DNA from 4 places in the Brevibacillus sp. MER 51 genome. Region 4 is predicted to be linked to each of the others. Evidence: riboswitches for the same ligand, from Rfam matches in the RefSeq annotation. Region 4 holds a riboswitch; each other region holds the start of a gene.
What was found. Region 4 has a riboswitch for S-adenosylmethionine ahead of M3630_RS13665 (aminotransferase class I/II-fold pyridoxal phosphate-dependent enzyme). Riboswitches for the same ligand answer to the same signal wherever they lie in the genome.
Positions count from the first base shown of each region.

Region 1 (2,201 bases), on a different contig from region 4:
TGCAAGCCAACATTGTAATCTGAGAAATCGTGCGTATCCAGTCCAAGGTGATGTGACACGGAATGATAGTAGTATTTGGAGAGCTCACTGCTGTCTTGGATGAGACCGAGACGTAGCAGACCATCTGTCAGGACCTGTTTCGTAACATCATTGAGTTCTGAAAGTGTGACACCAGGCTTCACTGCTTCGATGGTCTTGATTTCTGCTTCGAGCACGAGTTGATAGATCGCTTTCTGTCGTTCAGTAAAGCGACCATTTACGGGAAACGTTCGCGAAATATCAGCCGCATAGTAATTCGATGCCGCACCGAGGTCTAGGAGGACCAAGTCACCATCTTCCGCACGCTGATTATTCGCTTCATAGTGCAAGATAGTAGCATTGACGCCACTAGCAATAATGGGTAAATAAGGAAGCTCGCGAACACCGTGCGACTTCAACGTGAAATCATAGTGCGCCTCTAGTTCATATTCCATGATTCCAGGACGTGCATACGACCACATGCGCCGGATTGCTTCATCCGTGATCGTAATCGCACGTCTGATCTCTTCGATTTCGGCCGAACTCTTCAACATACGCAGTTCTTTCAGCCATGGGCCCGCATCGTGAATTTGAAGGGTCCGGTATTTCTTCTGCGCGTCTTCGGCAAAATTGTCTGCAGGGGTCAGCTCGTCGCTCCACTGATAGCGATACAAGTCAAGATAGAGTGAGGACTTGCCTTCGCAGCGCCTCACAAAGACTCCAAATGACTCCAGCCACTCATCGAGATAGTCGAAGTGTTCAATACCAGATTGCTCCTTCGCCTCTTGATCGGATAAGACCGCCCCTGTCCATTTCGCTTCCAGCTCATTTGGGCGCTGAAGAAATAGCGTTTCGTTTACGATGCCAGCGCGTTTTGTGATCATGAGAATGAGGTTGCTGCGCGCAATGCCCGTTAGATAATAGAAGTTGCGGTTTGGTGAAAACAGATATTTATCGTCATTGCTGCGTGTCTTGACAACCCCTGAAAAGAGGACAAGTGCGCTGTGGTCAGGCATTTTTTCCGCGAGTTTTTGACGGCGCTTGATGAATTCTATTGAATGTATGGTGTTTGTCATATGTTTGATACCCCTTCGTTCGTGAGTTTCTTCACGGATTGATATCGATTGTGAAAAGCGTTCTTGATCGCTTCAAGTTCAGTATAGTCTGATAATTTTCTGCCGATTTCAGTTTGAAAGTATCCTCCTTTCTTCTTTATTTTAGGATACTTTCATCAATTGGGAAACGAGTTTCAACAAAGAGCAGTTGCTTTATGCAAACTGCTCCTTGTCACCGTAGATTACGAAGGTTGCCGGGTTTCATCGGGCCAGTCCCTCCACCACTCCCGATAAGAATGTTCTATGAAATGTAATTTCATAGAACATTCTTTTATTTTTCTTTATTATTTATGGAAATGCAAGAATGTCGGCCCAAATCTTAATTGTCGTGGCTAGGATCAACAAGGCTAGAATGGTTTGGAGAATCCGGGTGTCCAAACGTTTGCTGACCTTTGTACCGAGCGGCGCTGCCAAGATGCTGGCGAATACCATGATCACGGATGGCCAAAACAATATATCCCCTGCCATCCATTTTCCTATGGTCGATCCAATGGAAGAAAGGAAGGTGATGGCAAGAGAGGAAGCAATCGCAACTCTTATCGGTATCCTAAGGATGATCAACATGATGGGAACCAAAATAAAAGCGCCAGCTGCCCCTACAATTCCAGAGGCACCTCCGACAATCAAAGCGGATAATACAGCTGTTGGCTTATGAAAGATCATCTCGGTCGTCTGTTCACGTTCGTCCATTCGCTTTTTTGGCAGGAACATCAAGATTACAGCAATGGTGGCCAGAATGGCGTAGACGATATTGACGGCATCTGCTGAAAGATATTTTCCTCCATATCCTCCAAGCAAGCTCCCTACAATAATGGCACTTCCCATGTACACAACGAGCTGGTAATGGATAAGCTGATCTTTGCGTAGAGTCCAAACAGCAGCCAGGGTGGCAAAAAATACTTGGACGGCACTTATTCCGGATACTTGGTGAGCTGTGTAAGCAACGAATCCAAGGGCGGGCGGAATGTACAGAAGCATCGGATACTTGATGATGGAGCCCCCGATCCCGACGAGACCAGAGATAAATGATCCCGCGAAACCGATAACAAACAGTGTGATTACGAGGTC
Region 1 is NZ_JAMAUS010000001.1:247,256-249,456, reverse strand. Features, by position in the region: gene M3630_RS00950 (aminopeptidase P N-terminal domain-containing protein) at 1-1,094, opposite strand, end outside; SAM riboswitch class I at 1,244-1,370, opposite strand; gene M3630_RS00945 (sulfite exporter TauE/SafE family protein) at 1,422-2,201, opposite strand, start outside.
Region 1: it holds a riboswitch for S-adenosylmethionine, as region 4 does, so the genes downstream of both, M3630_RS00950 (aminopeptidase P N-terminal domain-containing protein) here and M3630_RS13665 (aminotransferase class I/II-fold pyridoxal phosphate-dependent enzyme) in region 4, are expected to answer to the same signal.

Region 2 (2,201 bases), on a different contig from region 4:
CCAATCCGATGCAGATTGGAGTACAAGGCATTACGGCGGCTTTCGTAGACAGCGACGAGATCGCGGACGCACTGCTGCGAATCCGTCATCGCTTTGGCTGCTGCCATCTGTACCGCTCCGAATAGGCTGACGAAGTAATGGTCCTGAATGAGGTTAATCAGACGAACCAGCTCGCGATTTCCTACCATGGCACCCACACGCCAGCCTGCCATGTTGTACGTTTTGGACAAGGTATAAAATTCTACGCCCACTTCTTTTGCACCCGGAACCTGCATGAAGCTGACCGGCTTTTTCCCGTCATAGCTAATCGCCCCGTAAGCGAAGTCGTGGCAGACGACGATTTCATGTTTTCGGGCAAAACGAATAGTTTCTTCATAAAACTCAAGTGGTGCGTTGACTGCTGTCGGATTGTTCGGATAGTTGAGAAACATCAGTTTCGCTCGATCCAAATCAGCTTGGGAGAGCTGGCTGTAGTCTGGCAAGAAATCGTTTTCCGCCTTCAACGGCATCATGGCCATCCGTCCGCCTACGACCGCAACCCCCGACCAATAATCCGGATAGCCTGGGTCTGGAACTAGTGCAACATCGCCTGCGTTCATGAGGACTTGGCAAATCTCTACGAGTCCGGTTTTGCTACCGAACAAAATCGCTACTTCTTCCTCTGGATCGAGGTCCACATCAAATTCTTGCTTATACCAATGAGCCACTGCCTGCTTCAGTTCCACGCGTCCCTGAAAAGGCGGATATTTGTGATGGAGTGGTTGTGCCGCTTGCACCTGTAATTCTTCAATAATGTGCGGCGGTGTCGGCAAATCCGGATTGCCCTGCCCCAGGTTAATGACGTCGTGGCCTTGCGCAATGACCTTGTTTACTTTTGCCACCAGGGTCGCAAAAAACTGGGTAGGGAGTCGATCAATCATATCGGAGGGTTGAATGCGCATCTTTGTTCCATTCCTTTCTTGGGCCCAATACAGTAAAACCCCCTTTTTCCATACAGAAAAAGGGGGAGATCAGCTTGGTCACGTCCTTATCTGTCAGGAAAAAATCCTGCTGGAATTGGCACAGCATCTGTCCATCACATGGAACAGATCCGCTGCCGGGCTTCATAGGGCCAGTCCCTCCACCTCTCTGAATAAGTCAAACACACGGAATATACTGTTTTTTCGTCTATATCATACTACTTGAGCACGTAAACCGTGTCAAGATGCTTGGTTCTGTACCGGCATTTGATGCCTTCTTTTCTGAAAAGAGCTGTGGAAGGCAAAGAAGGCGACAGACAACAAACACAAGCCTGCCATCACGAACAATAGTCCCTGCGCGTGAATGGATTGGAAAATGAATGCGCCAAGCAGTGGACCGAGCATCCGCCCAGCCGATCCAGTCCCTGCAATCAGCCCTTGGATAAAGCCTTCTCGTCCCTCAGGCGTAAATTGTGCAGCTACTGCCGGCACCGCTGGCCACACGAGCATTTCGCCCAGCGTCATGATGAACATGCCTGCCACAAAGCCTGCATAAACCGTTGACTGAGACAAAATCAACATCGACAAGGCAAAAATATAAGCGCCCAAGAGCATTTGTGCTTTTAGCGTACGAGCAAAGCGTCGAATGACCCACGCAATCAATGGCTGACCAAACAGGATCAAACCGCCGTTCAGCGTCCACAACAGACTGTATTGACGGAGGGAAATGCCCAGGGTTTGCATATAGGTCGACAGCACCGTCGTCCATTGGACATAGACAATCCAGCTAATTAATAGTCCCCCGCATAATAGCAGCAATGCGCCCCATACCACCTTTGTCTCTTGTTGTGGTTGTCGCGGCACATCACCAGCTACTTGCTCAGGCATGCTTTGTCCAGTCGTCGCGTTTCCGCGTTGTTGTTCCACCATTTTTAGCTGACGCGGCAAAATGAGCATGAACATCGCGAGGACGATCACTTGAGAGATGGCATTACCGAAAAACGTCCAGGCAAACGATACACTTGCCAAGAAGCCGCCCAACGCAGACCCGGCAGCTACCCCCACATTGAGGGAGACATAAATCAGATTGATTCCTTTACGTCCTCCGTCCGGCCATAAAACGACGGCCAATGCATTCATCACAGGAGAAAGTGTCCCGTAAAACAGTCCATTCAACAGAAGCAAGACAACATAAATCGTAAAATCTTGCGTTACACCTAATCCGATCGAAATCAGGATAAC
Region 2 is NZ_JAMAUS010000004.1:401,489-403,689, reverse strand. Features, by position in the region: gene M3630_RS11575 (pyridoxal phosphate-dependent aminotransferase) at 1-941, opposite strand, end outside; SAM riboswitch class I at 1,025-1,139, opposite strand; gene M3630_RS11570 (MFS transporter) at 1,200-2,201, opposite strand, start outside.
Region 2: it holds a riboswitch for S-adenosylmethionine, as region 4 does, so the genes downstream of both, M3630_RS11575 (pyridoxal phosphate-dependent aminotransferase) here and M3630_RS13665 (aminotransferase class I/II-fold pyridoxal phosphate-dependent enzyme) in region 4, are expected to answer to the same signal.

Region 3 (2,201 bases), on a different contig from region 4:
CTTTGATTTTTTGGAACACGGTTTGGGCATGGATGCGTCCGATATTGGATGGGTCTACTGCTGCCGTCGCTGCCCACGGAGAGTTTTCCGCCTGGATCATTTGCAGATCCTCATCGCTCAAATCGATGGAGTATACTTTGATTTCCGTACGGCCTGCTTGCTGGATGGCGCGTGTCGCCCCTTTGGCAAATTCATCCCATGCCGCCCATACCGCTGTGATGTCACCTTTGTTCGGATACTTTTTCAAGATCGCTTCCATCTGCGTTTGTGTATCGAGGGCCGTATTGTTGGTAGCAGAACCGAATGCCGCAATCTCTTTCAAATCCGGATATTTCTTCTGGAAAGCTTCATAGGTCACTTGGCGCTTTTCCATAGGCGCAAAGCCAGCTACCCAAATTTTCACAATATTGCCTTTGCCGTTTGTATCTGCCGCCAGCTTCTCCAGGCTCAGCTCTGCCAACTTGTTGTCATCCTGCGCCACAACTGGCACACCCGGAATGTTGATGTCTGTATCAAACAGAACGACCGGGATTTTTTTATCCACAGCCTTTTGCGTGCCCTGCTGCAACGCTTCCGCCGTACCATGATCAATCAGAATGCCGTCGAACTTTTGGTTCACAGCCGCATCGAGATTGGACGCCATTTTTGCCAGATCGGTATCTGCATTGAAAACGGTCAACTCGCCGCCGTTTTTCTCCACCTCTGTCTTCACGCCATTGATGTATTGTGCAGAAAACGTTCCTACGTTCTGACGCATGATCAATGCGATTCTCTTCGCCTTCTCTCCCGAAGCACTGCCGTTTGTGCTGCCGGTTCCCGTTGTTGCCCCGCTGCCGCATGCCGTCACAAGAACAGATGCTGCCAAAACAAGTGATGTGATCAGACCGAGTTTCTTTTTCATTGAGATGTTCCCCCTTTTTCTTTTTAAAACACATAACAAAATTAAAAATTTTGTTTCCCCTCATTCGATCGAAGCTTCTTTTGATTTCACTTTCAAAAAGGAAAGAAACTTCGTAGAAGAAGCGCATTTCCAGTCCAAGCGCCTCTGGAGCCCATCTCAGCGTAGGAAGAAATAGCGGGGAATTTCAGCTTTTATTACATACAAAAACGCATTCGCGTTTTCAGGTTTGAAGCGCTCCCGCTATTTCTTCCGAAGCGGACAGTCTTCACTCACAGCGGGGCGGAGGCCGAAGCGTAGACTGGAAATGCGCTTCTTCCCCGCGACAGCTACGCAAAAAATCCTCTTTCACAGAGAAAGAGGACAAAAATCGACAAGATTCTCGCCTCTTATCTGTCAGGTATTCTACCTGTTGGAGTTAGCACCTTGGCTCGAAAGAACGCATTCTCTCGTGCTAGGTTGCCGGGCTTCATAGGGCCATTCCCTCAGCCTTCTCTTGATAAGAGTTGTTTCTATTTTCAAAACGTTTGTATAAGTATATACAGAATATAATCTGGCAATTACCTATCTGTCAACTAGGTTTACGAAACAACTTTCTTGATAAATATTCCAGTTTCTTCTGTAACATCAAGAGGGATTTTGTTGTGTCTTGTCGAATTATCGTAGATTGATACAAGCCTAGCAAATATTTGCGATGGGGATGCTACATGAGTCTATTAAAAGAAGTCATTCTTCAATGGTGTTTCGCCATTATCCCGTTTGTGTTTTTCAACATTTATTACCGTGACAAAATGAGGAACTACAGCCGTTCCTTTATTGTCATCACCAGCTCAGCCTGCATGTTTCTCGCGATGACCTTCGCCCCGAGTGTCACGAATGGCATGTTTTTTGATATCCGACATGTCATCATTCTTTTCGGACTGGTTTATGGCGGAGTCGAGATTGCCTTGCTCCTTCTGATTGAAGCCTTGGTTTATCGGTACTACCTCGGTGGCGAAGGAACATGGGTTGCCCTGCTGATCCTTACAGTCAATTTTGTCATATCACTCTTTTTGTATCGACACTACAAAGCCAGTTATCGGAAAACACTGTATCTTTTTATGACGAGTGCGATTTTTTCTGCGGTTGCTTTAGGGACTACCTATTACTTTTTTCCCACCTATGTAACTCAACACCTCGTTTACTACACCATAGTGATTCCTATTCAAAACTTTTTCGGCCTCTGGTTATTAATGTCGCTTTTCAGCAAATGCGTTTCGGATAAGGAGCTGTTTATCCGCCACGCGCAAAACGAAAAAATCCA
Region 3 is NZ_JAMAUS010000010.1:158,980-161,180, reverse strand. Features, by position in the region: gene M3630_RS21095 (sugar ABC transporter substrate-binding protein) at 1-901, opposite strand, end outside; SAM riboswitch class I at 1,285-1,404, opposite strand; gene M3630_RS21090 (ATP-binding protein) at 1,606-2,201, shown strand, end outside.
Region 3: it holds a riboswitch for S-adenosylmethionine, as region 4 does, so the genes downstream of both, M3630_RS21095 (sugar ABC transporter substrate-binding protein) here and M3630_RS13665 (aminotransferase class I/II-fold pyridoxal phosphate-dependent enzyme) in region 4, are expected to answer to the same signal.

Region 4 (2,201 bases):
CCTTCCGAACTTCCTGAAGCTCTTCAAGAACTTGATCAATTTGCTGCATGAGGCGGTCTGTAGGCGACAAGCTGTCCATCCCCTTTCACTATTCGGTATCGTTACCTACCAGTCTAGGGAAAAAGACAACCAGAATCAAGGTGGAGAGGAAACGTTTGCCTATCAGCTGCGCGAAGGGTAAAATGAACGTACAAAACGTTTGTTAGGAGGCTTTGAAATGGCTGAAACTGTTTCCCAATCTCTTTCCGAAGATTTATTCAAGCTCTTGCAAAAGGAGCGTTTTGTTACTTTGGGCACAGTAGACCATGAGTCAGGGGCACCATCGCTCAGCTCCTTGTCCTGGACGTATGCTGTCAGCGCCGATACGATTCGTTTTGCCATGGATAATCGCTCCCGTATTTTGGCTAATATTGCGAAGGAACCGCAGGTTGTCCTGCATTTGATCGGTGCCGGCTCGTCTTTTGCCATTAATGGTCGTGCTGTCGTTAAAACAGACCGCTTGGAAGGAGTTCCGCTCAAGCTGGCCATGGCAGAGATCAAAATTGAGGCTGTTCGTGATATTATGTTTTACGGTTCCCGTATTTCCGTAGAACCACAATATGAAAAAACGTATGACAAAAACGCAGCAGCGAAGCTGGACAATCAAGTTATGACCGCCTTGAAAGATGCAAATTAACGGGTGGAAATAAATTGTTGACAAGAATCCTGCCGATCCTTTACTATTAGGGTCAATCGAATTGAATAGCAATCTTCTTATCCAGAGCGGCGGAGGGACTGGCCCGATGATGCCCGGCAACCAATCACCTGTATTTTAACAGGGAGATAATGGTGCTAATTCCTGCAGAGTTATCAAACTCTGAAAGATGAGAAGGATTTGCTTACGGTGACGTAAACAAAGCCTTCTTTCAGAGGAAAGGGGGCTTTTTTGATGCCCTCGTACACTATTGGAGGGAGAGAAACAGACATGAAATTGGAAACAAAGTTGATTCAGGCGGGAGTAGGCAGAGACGAAAAAACAGGGGCGGTGAGTTTTCCTGTTTACTATGCAACAGCTTATCGTCATCCTGCCTTGGGCCAGAGCACTGGATATGATTATACGCGCACAGCTAATCCTACTCGCACTATTTTGGAGGAAACCATCGCTGAAGCGGAATCAGGAGATGCAGGATTCGCTTGCGCCTCTGGAATGGCTGCTGTTCACACCGTCATGGGCCTGTTTTCCCAGGGGGATCATCTGATCGTTTCACTCGATCTTTACGGGGGAACCTATCGATTGTTCGAGCAAGTGCTCTCTCGTTACGGTCTGACATTTTCGTACGTGGATTTGCGTGACATTGATGCACTCAAAAATGCGATTCGCCCAGAGACAAAGGCCATCTTCGTCGAGACACCAACCAATCCGCTCATGCAGATTACCGACATTCGAGCTGTAACGCAATTGGCGAAACAGCACGGGCTCCTGACGATTGTAGACAACACATTCTTAACCCCCTATTGTCAACGCCCACTAGAGCTTGGTGCAGATATCGTTTTACATAGTGCAACCAAGTATTTGGCAGGACATAACGATGTACTGGCTGGACTCATCGTAACAAAAGGAGAAGAGTTGTCGGAAAAAATCCGGTTTTTGCACAATTCAATCGGTGCTGTACTTGGACCGCAGGATTGCTGGCTACTCATTCGCGGGATGAAGACATTGGCATTGCGGATGGAGCGTCATCAATCCAACGCGCTGATCGTAGCGGAAAAACTGCGTGAGCATCCGGCAGTAGCGGAGGTATTTTATCCAGGTCTACAAGAGCATCCCGGGCATGAGATCCAGGTGAATCAAGCGACCGGGCATAGTGGGATGGTATCGTTCCGCGTACGCGATGCAGAGCAGGTGGGATTGTTCCTGCAAAATCTGCAAATCGTGGCCTTTGCCGAAAGCCTGGGTGGTGTCGAGTCATTGTGTACGTATCCGGCGACGCAAACTCACGCGGATATCCCGCAAGAAGTCAGAGAGCATGTCGGGGTTTGTGATCGATTATTGCGACTGTCGGTTGGCATCGAGCATCCAGATGATGTCATAGCCGATTTGTTTCAGGCCTTGAATGCTAGTTTGGTCGTAGGGGGGAGTGTACGATGAATTTTGCAACCAAGATCCTCCACGGTTCCACTTGCATTGACCCGTTCACAGGTGCGTCGTCGGTTCCGATTTA
Region 4 is NZ_JAMAUS010000005.1:313,935-316,135, reverse strand. Features, by position in the region: gene M3630_RS13675 (DUF5665 domain-containing protein) at 1-79, opposite strand, end outside; gene M3630_RS13670 (pyridoxamine 5'-phosphate oxidase family protein) at 218-676, shown strand; SAM riboswitch class I at 751-870, shown strand; gene M3630_RS13665 (aminotransferase class I/II-fold pyridoxal phosphate-dependent enzyme) at 965-2,128, shown strand; gene M3630_RS13660 (trans-sulfuration enzyme family protein) at 2,125-2,201, shown strand, end outside.